2 regions of the Kitasatospora sp. NPDC048365 genome follow, and region 2 is predicted to be linked to the other one. Evidence: riboswitches for the same ligand, from Rfam matches in the RefSeq annotation. Region 2 holds a riboswitch; the other holds the start of a gene.
The links. A riboswitch is a leader RNA that binds a small molecule or an ion and turns the genes downstream of it on or off. The one in region 2 is predicted to bind S-adenosylmethionine.

Region 1 (7,220 bases), on a different contig from region 2:
AGAGCTTCTTGCCCTCGTCGATCGCGAGCGACTGCGCGGAGGTGTCGGCCTGCGCCTTCTCGGCGGGCGCGAACGCGGCGTACAGCCCCCCGGTGGCCGCCAGGGCGAGAAGTAGGACGACCAGCGCTGCCAGTGGGTGGCGCCGTCGTGCGGAGAGCTTTTTCACGGAATAACCCCGGTGTCAGGATCGGTCGACAGCCGGCCCGCCCCGACGTCCCGGCGGCTGAGACCGGGTCAGGGGCGTGGTCGGCTGGTTACTTGATCAGGTAGATGGTCGCGAACAGGCCGATCCACACGACGTCGACGAAGTGCCAGTAGTACGACACCACGATCGCGGCGGTGGCCTGCTCGTGCGTGAAGCGCCGCGCCGCGTAGGTCCGTCCGAGGACCAGCAGGAAGGCGATCAGACCACCCGTCACGTGCATACCGTGGAAGCCGGTGGTCAGGTAGAAGACCGTGCCGTACGGGTCCGAGGACAGCGACAGGCCGTCCTTCTTGACCAGCTCGGTGTACTCGAAGATCTGCCCGCCGATGAAGATCGCGCCCATCACGAAGGTGATGTAGAACCACGAACGGAGCTTCTTCACGTCACCGCGCTCGGCGGCGAAGACGCCGAGCTGGCAGGTGAGGGAGGAGAGCACCAGGATGATGGTGTTCGTCAGGGAGAACGGCACGTTGAGGGCTTCGGCCTTCTCGTGCCAGTACTCTGCGCCCTTGACGGAGCGGAGGGTGAAGTACATCGCGAACAGGGCCGCGAAGAACATCAGCTCCGAGCTCAGCCAGACGATGGTTCCCACGCTGACCAGGTTCGGCCGGTTGACCGCTCCGTGCGCGTGTCCGGTTTCTGTTGCTGTTGCTGTCGCCACGACGGACATTATGTCGGTCCCTTATTCCGTCTTCACGCCGGGGGGTCTCCCTCGGAGTGTCCGGTGCGTGCGGTATGCCCACCTGGGGCTCCGTCCGTTTTCTGATGGTTGTTCGGTCTGGCGGTGGCGGCGTCCCCCGGGCGGGTGACCGGTGGGCGTGGCGCGTTGAAGGAGATCGCGTCAGGGGCTCACGGGCGGGGGTGCGCGGGAGTAGCATCCGGAGTGAACGTGGTCCGGATCACACTGGGCCGTTCGGAGCGGCACATATAAGAGGACGAGCACCCGGGAGCAGGGCCCATGGCGCACACGACCGACGAGACGCTCACCGTTCTCGTCTACAGCGACGACCGCAACACCCGCGAGCAGGTCACCCTGGCGCTGGGCCGCAGGCCCGCCGCGGACCTCCCCGCGATCGAGTACCTGGAGTGCGCCACCACCCCGGCCGTGCTGAAGGCGCTGGAGCGCGGCGGTGTCGACCTCTGCGTGCTGGACGGCGAGGCCGTGCCGGCCGGCGGGCTCGGACTCACCCGGCAGCTCAAGGACGAGATCTACGGCTGCCCGCCGGTCCTGGTGCTGATCGGCCGCCCGCAGGACTCCTGGCTGGCCGCCTGGAGCCGGGCCGACGCCGCCGTCTCGCACCCGGTCGACCCGGTGGCGCTGGCCTCGGCGGCCACCACGCTGCTGACCGCCCGCATGGCCCGCCGGACGCCCGCGCACCGCTGACGGTCGGACCTGTCTCACCTGGAGAGATGCGGGTCGGGAACGGCCCGCATCGCTCCCGTCGCTCTCGCTAGGCTGGCTCACATCCTTCCGGCGGCCTTCCGCCGGTACCGAGACGAGCTGGAGACGGCCATGGTGAACGTGCACTCTGCGAACGGCGGTAGCGACCCCGCGCAGGTGGTCCGCACCTGGCCGGACGTCCTGTCGGTCCTGCTCCGCGGCGAGGACCTCGACCGGGCGGACACCGCCTGGGCGATGGACCGCATCATGAGCGGCGAGGCCAGCCCCGCCCAGGTGGCCGGCTTCATGGTCGCGCTGCGGGCCAAGGGCGAGACCGTCGAGGAGATCTCCGGTCTGGTCGAGTCGATGTACGCGCACGCGGAGCCGCTGCACATCCCCGGCCCCGCGGTCGACATCGTCGGCACCGGCGGCGACCGGGCGAAGACCGTCAACATCTCCACCATGTCGGCGGTGGTCGCGGCCGCGGCCGGCGCCAAGGTGGTCAAGCACGGCAACCGGGCCGCCTCGTCCGCCAGCGGCGCGACCGACGTGCTGGAGAAGCTGGGGATCAGCCCCGACGTCAGCACCCGCCGGGTCGCCGAGATCGCCGAGGAGGTCGGGCTGACCTTCTGCTTCGCGGCCCGCTTCCACCCGGCGATGCGGCACGCCGCCCCGGCCCGACGGGACCTCGGGGTGCCGACCGCGTTCAACATCCTCGGCCCGCTGACCAACCCGGCCCGGGTCACCGCACACGCGATCGGCTGTTTCGACACCCGGCTGGCCGGGCTGATCGCCGGCGTGCTCGCCGCCCGCGGCGCGAGCGCACTGGTGTTCCGGGGTGACGACGGGCTCGACGAGCTGACGATCTCCACCACCTCGCACGTCTGGGTGGTGCGGGGCGGCACGGTCACCGAGACGCAGTTCGACCCGCGCGAGGTCGGGATCGAGCTGGTGGGCATCGAGGCGCTGCGCGGGGCCGACCCCGAGTACAACGCGGCCGTCGCCCGCCGGGTGTTCGCCGGCGAGCGCGGTCCGGTGCGCGACGCGGTCGTGCTCAACAGCGCCGCGGCGCTGGTCGCGCTCGACCTGACGGACGCTCCGCTGGCCGAGCAGATCGCCGCGGCGATGGAGCGCACGGTGGCCGCGATCGACTCCGGCGCGGCCGAGGCCACCCTCAAGCGCTGGGCCGAGGCGACCACCAAGTAGCCCTCGAACGACGCGTGGTCTTCGGGGGCTGCCGAGCCCCCGAAGATCATGCTAGGGTCTGGCACTAGGTCATGAGTGGCAGCGACAAGCCCCAGCTTGCTGTCCGGCAACCCTCCGTCCGTGGCGGGGTGCCCTGGGTGAAGACCGGGCTTCGCGGCGATCCGTCCGCGCGGCAAGCGCGGACCACCGGTCGATGCACCCCGGGGTCCTTACCCCAGGAGGAGTGCATCCCATGGCCGTTTCCACCGAGATCTGTGCCCCCCTTGCCGTGCTCGGCCACGACGTCCAGGTGCCGCTGGCCTCCGGCGAGAAGGTCGGCTACGCCGCGCTCGACTACGCCGCCAGCGCGCCCGCCCTGCAGCGGGTCTGGGACGACATCGCCGCCTACGCCCCGTACTACGGCAGCGTGCACCGCGGCGCCGGCTACCTCTCGCAGCTGTCCACCGACCTGTTCGAGCAGAGCCGCCGCACCGTCGCCGACTTCCTCGACCTGCGCGCGGGCGACCAGGTGGTCTTCACCCGGGCGACCACCGACTCGCTGAACCTGCTCGCCGGGGTGCTGCCGGCCGGCACCCGGGTGTTCGCCTTCGAGACCGAGCACCACGCCTCCCTGCTGCCGTGGCGCCGCGAGGGCCTGACGGTGTCGTACCTGCGCGCCCCGCGCTCGCACGCCGAGGCGGTCGCCGCCCTGGACGCCGCGCTGGCCGGGGCCCCCGAGGGCCCCAAGCTGTTCTGCGTCACCGGCGCCTCCAACGTCACCGGCGAGCTGTGGCCGGTCGCCGAGCTGACCCGGGTCGCCCACCGGCACGGCGCCCGGGTGGTGCTGGACGCGGCCCAGCTCGCCCCGCACCACCGGGTGTCGGTGCGGGAGCTGGACGTGGACTGGATCGCCTTCTCCGGCCACAAGCTCTACGCCCCGTTCGGCGCCGGGGTGCTGGCGGGCCGGGCGGACTGGCTGGACGCGGCCGAGCCGTACCTGGCCGGCGGCGGGGCGAGCCGGACGGTGGCGCGCGAGGTGGACGGCTCGGTCGCGGTGGAGTGGCAGCAGGGCCCGGCCCGGCACGAGGCCGGCTCGCCGAACGTGATCGGCGCCTACGCGATCGCCTCCGCCTGCCGGGCGCTGGGCGAGGCGGGCTTCGACGAGCTGGAGGCCCGCGAGCAGCAGCTGGTCGAGAAGCTGAAGAAGGGTCTGGCGGAGGTGCCCGAGGTGCGGGTGCTCAGCCTGTTCGGGGAGGACGCCGCCCGGGTCGGCGTGCTGTCGTTCGTGGTGAAGGGCTGGAACAGCTCGCACTTCTCGGCGGCGCTCTCCGCCGAGTACGGGATCGGCGTCCGGGACGGGCTGTTCTGCGCGCACCCGCTGGTGCGCACCCTGCTGGGCGGCGAGGAGGCCGCGCCGAGCGAGTGCGGGGCGCCGGAGCCGTCGCTGCCGGGCGAGCGGAGCCTGAACGCGATCCGGGTGAGCTTCGGCGCGGGCACCCCGGAGGAGCACGTGGACCGCTTCCTGGCAGCCGTCCGCGAGCTGGTCGCGGACGGCGCCAAGTGGACCTACCGCAACGAGGACGGCCGCTGCGTGGCCGACACCTCGGGCAGGTGAGCGGGGGCTACTCGTCCAGGCCGAGCGCGAAGGCCGCCTCGAGGTCGTGCTGCGAGTAGGTGCGGAAGGCGATCTGGGTCTCGGTGTGCGTGACGCCGGGCACCTTGTTCACCTGACCGGGGATCACCTCGGCGAGGTCCTCGTGACGGCGCACCCGGACCATCGCCACCAGGTTGCAGGAGCCGGTCACCGAGTAGACCTCGCTGACCCCGTCGATCGCGGCGACGGCCTCCGCGATCTCGGGGATCCGGTCGACGCTGGTCTTGATGAGGACGATCGCAGTGATCACTCTGGCGCTCCTGTAAACGGGGGTGCGGCCAGCGTATCGGCCGCCCTGTCGCCGCGTCTCCCGGTCGGCGGGCGGGCGGCCGGCGGGCCCGCGGTCCGCGGGCAGGCGGCCCAGGTGAACAGCCAGCCGGCGGTGAAGCCGATGACGTGCACCAGGTACGCGACGCCCGAGCCGCCGTCGCGCACCGACCACCACTGCAGGGCGAACCACAGGCCGAGCACCAGCCAGGCGGGGAAACGCAGCGGCAGGAAGAGCAGCACCGGCACCAGCGTGGTCACCCGCGCCCTCGGGTACAGCCGCAGGTACGCGCCGAGCACCCCGGCGATCGCGCCGGAGGCGCCGACCAGCGCCCGGACCGCGTCCGGGGTACGGGCCTCGGCCAGCGCGAAGCCGTACGTGGCGAGGTAGCCGATCGCCAGGTAGCAGAGCAGGAAACGGGCCCGGCCGAGCCTGCGCTCCACCCCGGGGCCGAAGACGAAGAGGAAGAGCAGGTTGCCCAGCAGGTGCAGCCAGCCCGCGTGCACGAACAGCGAGGTCAGCACCGAGAGCGCGGGCACCTTCCCCGGGGTGGGGGAGAGCACGCAGTCCGGGGTGACCGGGGCGATCTGCTGGAGGCGCTCGGCGGAGAGCGGCCGACGGTCGATCAGTTCGGCGGGGACGGCCCCCCAGCGGTGCTCGTAGCGCTGCTCGGCGCAGAGCCGGGCGGCCCCGGTGCCGTACAGCGGATTGACGCCGCTCGGACCGAGCAGCAGCACCAGCGCCGAGACGGCGATCAGCGCGTACGTGACCACGGGGGCCGGGCCCGGCCCGGGGGCGGGCGGAGCGGCCCGGTCGAGGACGGGGAGCACCATGCCGGGGAGCATTCCTCGGGGCCGCCCCGGCGACACCGCGGGGTGCTGCGGACGGGTGAAGTGTCCGCGCCGTGGACCGGTTCCCGGGCGCGTCGGTGCAGGCAATAGGCTTGGAGATCCGAGCCGGAACCCGCCGAGAGGACCCCTGGTGACCATCGCCGCGCCGACTGACGAGACCCGCTGGCGCTGCACGCTGTGCGGCAACCTGACCCGTTTCGACGTGACCCGCTCCTCCCGGGTGATCGACTTCGTGCACTTCGACCTGTCCGGCGACTCCAAGGTCGAGGAGACCGAGGTGCTGGCCGAGACCATCGAGTCGGTGCGCTGCCGTTGGTGCAACGCGGTGGACCAGGTCGAGCTGGTGGCCCGTCCGGGTGCCGAGGAGGCTGCCGCCGAGGGCGAGCAGCAGGCCTGACGCAGGCCCGTCCGGCGACCCCCGCCCCGCGTTCTGCCCCGTCCGGGGTGGGCCGCGGGGCGGACTCGTAGCGGGGGTGCTGTCGGTGGGGCAGGGTAGACGGGACAATTGCAGGGAGCGGTGAGTTCCAGGGCGTCGGCAACCGGCCGACCGGCACCGCCCAGTGATCAGGATCGGAGCCGACGACGTGGTGGAGGCAGCGAGCGGGCCGGCGGAGGGTTCCGGGCCTGCCGAGGAGCCGGCCGAGGTGCTGGACCGGCCGCTGCCCGAGGGGGTGCGGCGCCGGGTGGTCGGGATCGCCGCGGACGCGCTCGGCGCCATCCCGCCGGCCGAGCTGCCCGCCTCGCTGCGCCAGTACGCCAAGTTCACGCCGGCCCGCCGGGCCAAGTACGCGGCGACCGCGCTGGCCGCGGCACTGGAGGCCGAGCCGGCCTTCCGGCTGCGGATAGCCGAACGGCTGCGGCTCGGCCAGCCCGATCTGGTGAAGTCGCTGGAGGCCGGGTCGGTGCCCTCGGCCGCCGACCCGATGGACGTGGCGGCCGCCGCCTACCTGCTGCGCACGCCCGGCTGGACCCGGGTGGTCGCGGAGGCCGGCGAGGAGGCCGAGCGGGTCGACGCCGAGGGCGCGGCCGCCGAGGCCGGCCGCCTGGTGGAGAAGCTCCAGGCGGAGCTGGCCGAGGCGCGCGGCGCGGCCCGGGCCGAGCAGGAGCGCCACCGGGCGGACGCCGAGGGGGTGCGCCGCGAGGTGGAGTCGCTGCGCAAGCGGGTGCGGACGCTGGAGAGCGACACCCGGCGGGCGCAGGCGGAGGCCCGCAAGCTGCAGGCCGAGCTGGACGCGGCGCGGACCGCGGTGGCGACCGAGCGGAGCGCCGCGGAGTCCGAGGCGCGCCGGCTGCGGCACCGGGTCACCGAGCTGGAGGCGGCGGTGGAGGCCGGCCGCCGCTCGGCCCGCGAGGGCCGCTCGGTGGAGGACATGCGGCTGCGGCTGCTGCTGGACACGGTGCTGCAGTCGGCGCAGGGCCTGCAGCGGGAGCTGGCGCTGCCGGTCTCGCAGATCCGGCCGGCCGACCTGGTGGAGGCGGTGGTCCCGGGCTCGGCCTCGCCGAACGACGTGGCCCGCCGGGGCCTGGCGGAGGACGACCCGGCGCTGCTGGACCAGCTGCTGGCCATCCCTCAGGTGCACCTGGTGGTGGACGGCTACAACGTGACCAAGACCGGCTATCCGACGCTGCCGCTGGAGCAGCAGCGGCTGCGGCTGCTGGGCGGGCTGGCGATGCTG
Region 2 (7,220 bases):
CTCGAACTGATGATGAACCACTTCGCGCACCTGTCCTACTTCGAACTGGGCGACCTCGGCGAGGTGGAGCTGCAGAACGAGCTGCTCGCCATCGCCCACGGCGATCCGCACCTGGAACGGCTGGAGTCGGCCCGGTTCGCCGACGCCCTGGCCCTGGTCCGCGAGGACCTGCCGCGCACCCGGGCCTCCCTGGAGGCGGTCCTCCAACTCGGCGGGCTCGCCCTGCAACTGGGGCTGACCGCCGTGCTGCTCGGCGGCCTCAACCCCTGGCTCCTGCTCCTGCCGCTCACCGGCGTCCTGCCGGTGCTCGCGGGCAACCGCGCACAGCGCCGGCTGGACGCCGCCAAGGAGCGCACCGCCCGCCACGTCAGGTTCGGACGGCACCTGCTGGACACGGCCACCTCGCCCTCCCCCGCCCGGCAGATCCGGCTCGCCGGGGCCGGCCCGCTGCTGATCGAACGGCACCGCGACGCCTGGGCCCGGACCACAGCCGAGCTCCGCCGCGCCCACACCGCGGCCGCGGCGCTGCGGGCCGGCGGCCAACTGGCCTTCGCCGCCGCGTACGGCGCCGCGATCTGGACCGTCGTCCGGCAGGCCGAGCACGGCACCTCCGGGCTGGGCGACGTCATCCTCGTCATCACCCTGGCCGCCCAGCTGTCCCTCCAAGTGGCCACCGCGCTGGGCCTGCTGGCCGTCCTCCAGGACGCCGGCCGGACCGCGCAGCGGCTGGCCGAGCTGCGCGAGCAGGCCCCCGACCCGGGCGTCCGCCCGGAAGGCCCGCTCCGCCCCGCACCCGCCGCGCTCACCCGGGGCATCCGGCTGGAGAACGTCGGCTTCGCCTACCCCGGCAGCGCACGACCCGTACTGGAGGACGTCAACCTCGACATCCCCGCCGGCAGCGCGCTGGCCGTCGTCGGCGAGAACGGCGCCGGCAAGTCCACCCTGATCAAGCTGATCTGCGGACTCTACCGGCCCACCGCGGGACGGATCCTGGTCGACGGCGTCGACCTCGCCGAGATCGACCCCCGCGCGTGGCAGAGCCGACTGGCCGCGCTCTTCCAGGACTTCGCCCGCCTCGAACTCCGGCTCCGCGACAACACCGGCATCGGGGACCCGGAACGGATCGACGACGACGAGGCGCTGCGCTCCGCGCTGGCCGCGGCCGACGCCGCCGGCGTCGAGGCGGCCGTCCCCGGCGGCCTGGACGGGCTGGTCGGCCGCGGCTACGGCGACGGCACCGACCTCTCCGGCGGGCAGTGGCAGAAGCTCGGCCTGGCCCGGACCCTGCTGCGCCGAGAACCGCTCCTCCTCACCCTGGACGAGCCCGCCTCCGCGATGGACGCCACCGCCGAACAGGCCCTGTTCGAGCGCTTCGCCCGGCTGGTCGCCGACTCCGGCGCCCGCACCGGCGCGGTCAGCCTGCTGGTCTCGCACCGCTTCTCCACCGTCCGGATGGCCGACCGCATCGTCGTCCTGGAGGACGGCCGGGTCCGCGAGTGCGGCACCCACGCCGACCTGGTCGCGGCCGACGGCCTCTACGCGGAGCTGTACGCCCTGCAGGCCCGGATCTACGCCTGAGCCGCGCCCCCGCGGCGGGCAGGACGACGGACGGCCGGAGCCGCGGCGCCCCCGCCGGTGGTGGCGCAGTTCCCCCTGACGGAGCGCTACCGGCCGGATCGGGACCTGGTCCAGGCGGGGGCGACCACGCCGACCAGCAGGACGGCGAAGCCGATCTGCAGCAGGTGCCGGATCCAGTCGATGCCGCCGGTGTGGCGTACGCCGATCCAGCCGGAGACCGCGTTGCCGAGCCAGGCGCCGGCGGCGCCCAGGAGCATGGTCAGCCACCACGGGATCGACTGCGGTCCACGGAGGATCAGCTTGGCGAGGACGCCCAGCACGAAGCCGATGAGGAGGATCCACAGGAGTTGGAACATCGCGTCGGTCCCTTCCCGGTCGTCCGCCGTCCGGACGACGGCAGGCGATTTCCATGATCGGCCCGTTCGGCCGGACGGGCATCTCGACCCGCCGGACGGGCACCCCGACCCGAAGTGGCTGGCAAGCCGCGCCGGGAGTCTTGTAAGGTTCCTCGCGAATCATCCAGAGGGGTGGAGGGACCGGCCCTACGAAGCCCCGGCAACTCCCCGGTCGTCACGGCGCTCGAAGCTCGCGCCGCGCAACCGGGTCCAGTGCCAACTCCGGCTCGTCGCCAACGTGGCGGCGGGGAAGATGAGGAGTGCTTCTGTGCTGCCCCGTGCCGCGGCCCCTGCCGCCCCCTGCGCCGTGCTGATCCCCGGCGCCCTGCCCACGCCGATGTCCACCCGTCTCGTCCCCGACGCGGGCTCTTCGCCGACCTCTTCGGCCCTCCCCCGCTGACGATCCCCGCTCCCCCTGCCCGGAGCCCCGGGGGCGTCAGGCCCCCGGGTACGAGACTGGAGTACCCCCACCCATGGACACCCTGAGCGGCGTCGGCGTGCTCGACAAGACCACCGCGATCCTCGGCACCCTGGAGGCCGGCCCCACCTCGCTGGCCGGCCTGGTCGCGGCGACCGGCCTGGCCCGGCCGACCGCCCACCGCCTCGCCGTCGCCCTGGAGCACCACCGCCTGGTCGCCCGCGACCTGCAGGGCCGGTTCGTGCTCGGGCCGCGGCTGGCCGAACTGTCGGCGGCGGCCGGCGAGGACCGGCTGCTCTCCGCGGCCGGACCGGTGCTGACCGAGCTGCGCGACCTGACCGGCGAGAGCGCGCACCTGTACCGGCGGCGCGGCGAGCAGCGGGTCTGCGTGGCGGCGGTCGAGCGGGTCGCCGGGCTGCGGGACACCGTGCCGGTCGGCTCCTCGCTGTCGATGAAGGCGGGTGCGGCCGCGCAGATCCTGCTGGCCTGGGAGGAGCCGGAGCGGCTCTACACGGCGCTGCGCGGGGCCCGGTTCACCGCGACGGCGCTGAGCGGGGTGCGCCGCCGGGGCTGGTCGCAGTCGGTGGGCGAGCGCGAGCCGGGGGTGGCGTCGGTGGCGGCGCCGGTCCGCGGTCCGGGCAACCGGGTGGTGGCGGCGCTCGCGGTCTCCGGCCCGATCGAACGGCTCACCCGGCACCCGGGTTCGCGCTTCGCCGACGCGGTGGCCGAGGCCGCCGAGCGGCTCTCCGCGGCGGTCACCCCCCACCCCTGACGCCGTCCGCCCCCGGTCGCGGCCGTGTGCGCGCGGCGGCTTGGAGCGGCGGAGGTCCGGTGCGACAGTGGGGCTTCCGGACGAACCGATGGGACGACCGTATGACGATCAGCCAGCTTCCGACGGTGGACCAGGTGATCGAGCGGATGGCCGCCCTGTCGGCCGAACTCCCGCCCACCGACGGGGTCGCGGTCTTCAACTCGATGTACCTGACGGTGACCCGGCTGGTCCGCGCGCAGCTGGACGCGGTGTACTTCGACGACCCGGCCGCCCTGGCCGACCTCGACTCCGGCTTCGCCGTGCGCTACCTGGACGCGGTCGACGCCGACCGGGCCGGGCGCCGGCCGGCCGCCTGCTGGCGCCCGCTGTTCGAGCTGCGTGCCACCCCGGGCATCCACCCGCTGCAGTACGCGTTGGCGGGCATGAACGCCCACATCGAGCACGACCTGCCGCTCGCCGTGCTGGACACCTGCCGGCGGCTGGGCCGCGAGCCCGAGCAGCTGGCCGCCGACTACCGGCGGGTCAACGACCTGCTCGCCCGGGTCGAGGACGAGGTCCGCGACGCGCTGCTGCCGGGCCCGGACGACCTGCCGGTGGCCGACCCGCTGATGCACGTGGTCGGCGTCTGGTCGGTCGACCGCGCCCGGGACGCCGCCTGGGCCAGCGTCCTCGCGCTGTGGGGGCTGCGCCGCGTGCGGCCGGCGTACGACGCGGTGGCGGACGCGCTCTCGCACTCGGTCGGCATGGTGAGCCGGGCGCTGCTCACGCCGCTGGACGGCAAGGTCTGAGCACGCGCGAGGGCCGGTCCCCCGCCGCGGTGGCGGGGGACCGGCCCTCGGTGCCGGATCAGGCCCAGCTGGAGTGCAGCGGCTTGCCCTCGGCGTAGCCGGCCGCGCTCTGCACGCCGATGATCGCCTTCTGGTGGAAGTCCTCCAGCGAGGAGGCGCCCGCGTAGGTGCAGGACGAGCGGACACCGGCCACGATCGAGTCGATCAGGTCCTCGACGCCGGGGCGGGCCGGGTCGATGAACATCCGCGAGGTGGAGATGCCCTCCTCGAAGAGGCCCTTGCGGGCGCGGTCGTACGCCGACTCGTCGGAGGTGCGGTTGCGCACGGCGCGGGCGGACGCCATGCCGAAGCTCTCCTTGTACTGGCGGCCGTCGGCGGCGGTCTGCAGGTCGCCGGGCGACTCGTAGGTGCCGGCGAACCAGGAGCCGATCATCACGTTGGAGGCGCCGGCGGCCAGCGCCATCGCCACGTCGCGCGGGTGGCGGACACCGCCGTCGGCCCAGACGTGCTTGCCCAGGCGGCGGGCCTCGGCGGCGCACTCCAGCACCGCGGAGAACTGCGGGCGGCCGACGCCGGTCATCATCCGGGTGGTGCACATCGCGCCGGGGCCGACGCCGACCTTCAGGATGTCCGCGCCGGCCTCGACCAGGTCGCGGACGCCGTCGGCGGCGACCACGTTGCCGGCCACGATCGGCACCTGCGGGTCGAGGCCCCGCACGGCCTGCAGCGCGCTGATCATCGACTCCTGGTGGCCGTGCGCGGTGTCGACCACCAGCACGTCCGCACCGGCCTCCAGCAGCGCCTTGGCGCGGCCGGCCACGTCGCCGTTGATGCCGACGGTGGCGGCGATCCGCAGCCGGCCGTTCGCGTCCACGGCGGGGGTGTACAGGGTGGCGCGCAGCGCGTTCTTGCGGGTCAGCAGGCCGACCAGGGTGCCGTCGGGGGCGATGACCGGGGCGAGCTTGCGGTGGTGCTCGTTGAGCCGGTCGAAGGCGGTGCGCGGGTCGATGCCCTCCTCCAGGAGCAGCAGGTCGCGGCTCATCACCTCGGAGAGGCTGGTGAAGCGGTCGACGCCCTGGCAGTCGCCCTCGGTGACCACGCCGACCGGCTTGCCGCCCTCGACCACCACGAGCGCGCCGTGGGCGCGCTTGGGCAGCAGGGAGAGGGCGTCGGCGACGGTGTGGCCGGGGTTCAGGGTGATCGCGGTGTCGTGCACCAGGTGCCGCTGCTTGACCCAGCCGATGACCTCGGAGACCACCTCGATCGGGATGTCCTGCGGGATGGCCACCAGGCCGCCGCGGCGCGCCACGGTCTCCGCCATCCGGCGGCCGGCGATCGCGGTCATGTTGGCCACGACCAGCGGGACGGTGGTGCCGGTCCCGTCGTTGGACGCGAGGTCGACACCCTGCCGGGAGCCCACGGCGGAACGGCTGGGGACCATGAAGACGTCGTCGTACGTGAGGTCGTACGCGGGCTTGAGGTCGTTCAGGAAGCGCATGAAGGGGGCTCTCTGGCTGGGGAAAGGTACACCTCGGGCGCGGTAGCGGCGTTGCCGCAGGGCGCTCTCGGGCGCCCCGCACCCAACGTTCAATACTCCGTGATACCCGGGTCCGAAGCCAGCTCACGCGCGGATTTCGAAGATCAACACAATGGTCGTACGAATCCGGGCGCACTCAGTTGGAGGTTCCTACAGCCGCGAGGTCGCGCCCTTCGGTGAAGAAGGCCGTCAGGTCGCCCTGGGTGGGCAGGTCGGCCAGGCGGCGGGCGGCGCCGAACGGGGCGTTCCAGAAGGCGCCGGTGCGCGGGGTGTGCGGGCCGACGTAGGCGTACGGCTCGGGCAGGAAGCCGTCGCCCGGGGAGACGCCGTAGTTCACCTCGGCGACGGTGACGCCGAGGTCGAAGTGCTCGGGCCAGAGCACCGGGTCGCAGCCGGGGAAGGCCTCCCGCAGGGCGGCGTCGCCGCGGGCGAAGGCGTCGGCGATCAGCCGGGCGCAGGCGGGCTCGACGTGCAGCGGCTCGTCGGGGGCGACCCCGGAGCCGTCCGCGTACAGGCCCTGCGGGCCGCCGGGGGTGATGCCCGCCGCGGCGGCGAGGGCGGCGCAGGTGGATCCCGCCAGCGGGTGGCCGGTGCCGTCGGGGGTGAGCAGCGCGCCGTCCACCACCAGGAGCGGCGGGTCGGTGCGGGTCGCGAACCCGCCCGGGACGGGGCGCAGCCGAATGGTTGCGGCCGGCCCGCGGTACTGCGGGCCGGCCAGCAGGGTCTCGGCGACGCCGTGCAGCGCGCGCCGGGTACGGGCGAGGGAGTCGAGGTCCATGCCCCGCATCCTGCCCGCGGTCGGGCGTCGGATTTAGTAGCCGCGCCAGTGCGAGCCGTAGCCGCGGGCCGAGGCCATCTTGTCCATGCCGCCGTACTTGGCGTCGCAGTAGCGCGAGCTGGCGATCAGGTTGTCGACGGGGTTGCGGATGTCGTTGTGGCCCGGCAGCGCGTAGGTCTTGAAGGTCGGCTGGATCACCTGGGTCAGGCCGATCGACGGGGTGCCGATCTTGGCGTTGGAGTCCCAGCCGTTGACGGCGTTCGGGTTGCCGGTCGACTCGGCCATCGCGGTGGCGTACATCGCCTTGTAGGACGGCACCGGCTTGCCGGCGGCGGCCAGCACGTCGCGGGCCTCGCGGATCCAGCCGTCCAGGTTGTTGGAGTAGCTCGGCTTCTGCGGCTCCGGGGCGGGGGCCGGCGCCGGCGCCGGGGCGGGGGCCGGGGCGGCGGCCTGCTCCGGCTGCGCGGCCGGGGCCTGCTCGGCCGGGGCGGCCTCGGCGGCCTCGGCGGCCTGCGGGGCGGCCTCGCGGGCCTCGCCACGGCTGGCGGCCTCGTCGCCCTGCGGGGCGGCGGCCTGCTGCGCGGCGTCGGCGGGGGCCGCGGCGGCGGCAGCGGCGGCGGCCGGCACCCGCTCCGGGGCGGCGACCGCCTGGGCGACGGGCAGCACCGTGCCGAGCAGCACCGCACCGGCGACACCGGCGCCCAGCATGTAGTCCGGCATCCGGCGGTGTCCGAGCTGCTTGGGCAGATGGCGCAGGCCGTGCTTGATCTGTCGCATGTCCGAGTACCTCCGAGGTGTCGTCCAGGTCACTTGCCGACCCGGTTGGACACATGCGGAAGCCCCGCGACTGAACGGGGACCCACAAGACCGGGGGCGGCCGGGCCCGGCGGCAACCCTGCTCACCGGGTGCGCAGCCCGCGTCGATTCGCGAACGGCTGCGCCATGGCGCCTGTC

Region 1: it holds a riboswitch for S-adenosylmethionine, as region 2 does, so the genes downstream of both, ACGFX4_RS16790 (aminotransferase class V-fold PLP-dependent enzyme) here and ACGFX4_RS33940 (IclR family transcriptional regulator) in region 2, are expected to answer to the same signal.

Annotation. Positions count from the first base shown of each region.
Region 1 covers NZ_JBICYJ010000014.1:78,759-85,978, reverse strand. The annotation lists gene ACGFX4_RS16810 (c-type cytochrome) at 1-166, opposite strand, end outside; gene ACGFX4_RS16805 (heme-copper oxidase subunit III) at 255-875, opposite strand; gene ACGFX4_RS16800 (hypothetical protein) at 1,164-1,589, shown strand; gene trpD (anthranilate phosphoribosyltransferase) at 1,719-2,792, shown strand; SAM riboswitch class IV at 2,860-2,977, shown strand; gene ACGFX4_RS16790 (aminotransferase class V-fold PLP-dependent enzyme) at 3,025-4,386, shown strand; gene ACGFX4_RS16785 (Lrp/AsnC family transcriptional regulator) at 4,394-4,675, opposite strand; gene ACGFX4_RS16780 (rhomboid family intramembrane serine protease) at 4,672-5,526, opposite strand; gene ACGFX4_RS16775 (hypothetical protein) at 5,675-5,941, shown strand; gene ACGFX4_RS16770 (NYN domain-containing protein) at 6,132-7,220, shown strand, end outside.
Region 2 covers NZ_JBICYJ010000047.1:13,573-20,792, reverse strand. The annotation lists gene ACGFX4_RS33950 (ABC transporter ATP-binding protein) at 1-1,578, shown strand, start outside; gene ACGFX4_RS33945 (GlsB/YeaQ/YmgE family stress response membrane protein) at 1,665-1,934, opposite strand; SAM riboswitch class I at 2,091-2,233, shown strand; gene ACGFX4_RS33940 (IclR family transcriptional regulator) at 2,447-3,163, shown strand; gene ACGFX4_RS33935 (DUF5995 family protein) at 3,265-3,951, shown strand; gene ACGFX4_RS33930 (GuaB1 family IMP dehydrogenase-related protein) at 4,010-5,449, opposite strand; gene ACGFX4_RS33925 (hypothetical protein) at 5,625-6,266, opposite strand; gene ACGFX4_RS33920 (transglycosylase SLT domain-containing protein) at 6,300-7,043, opposite strand.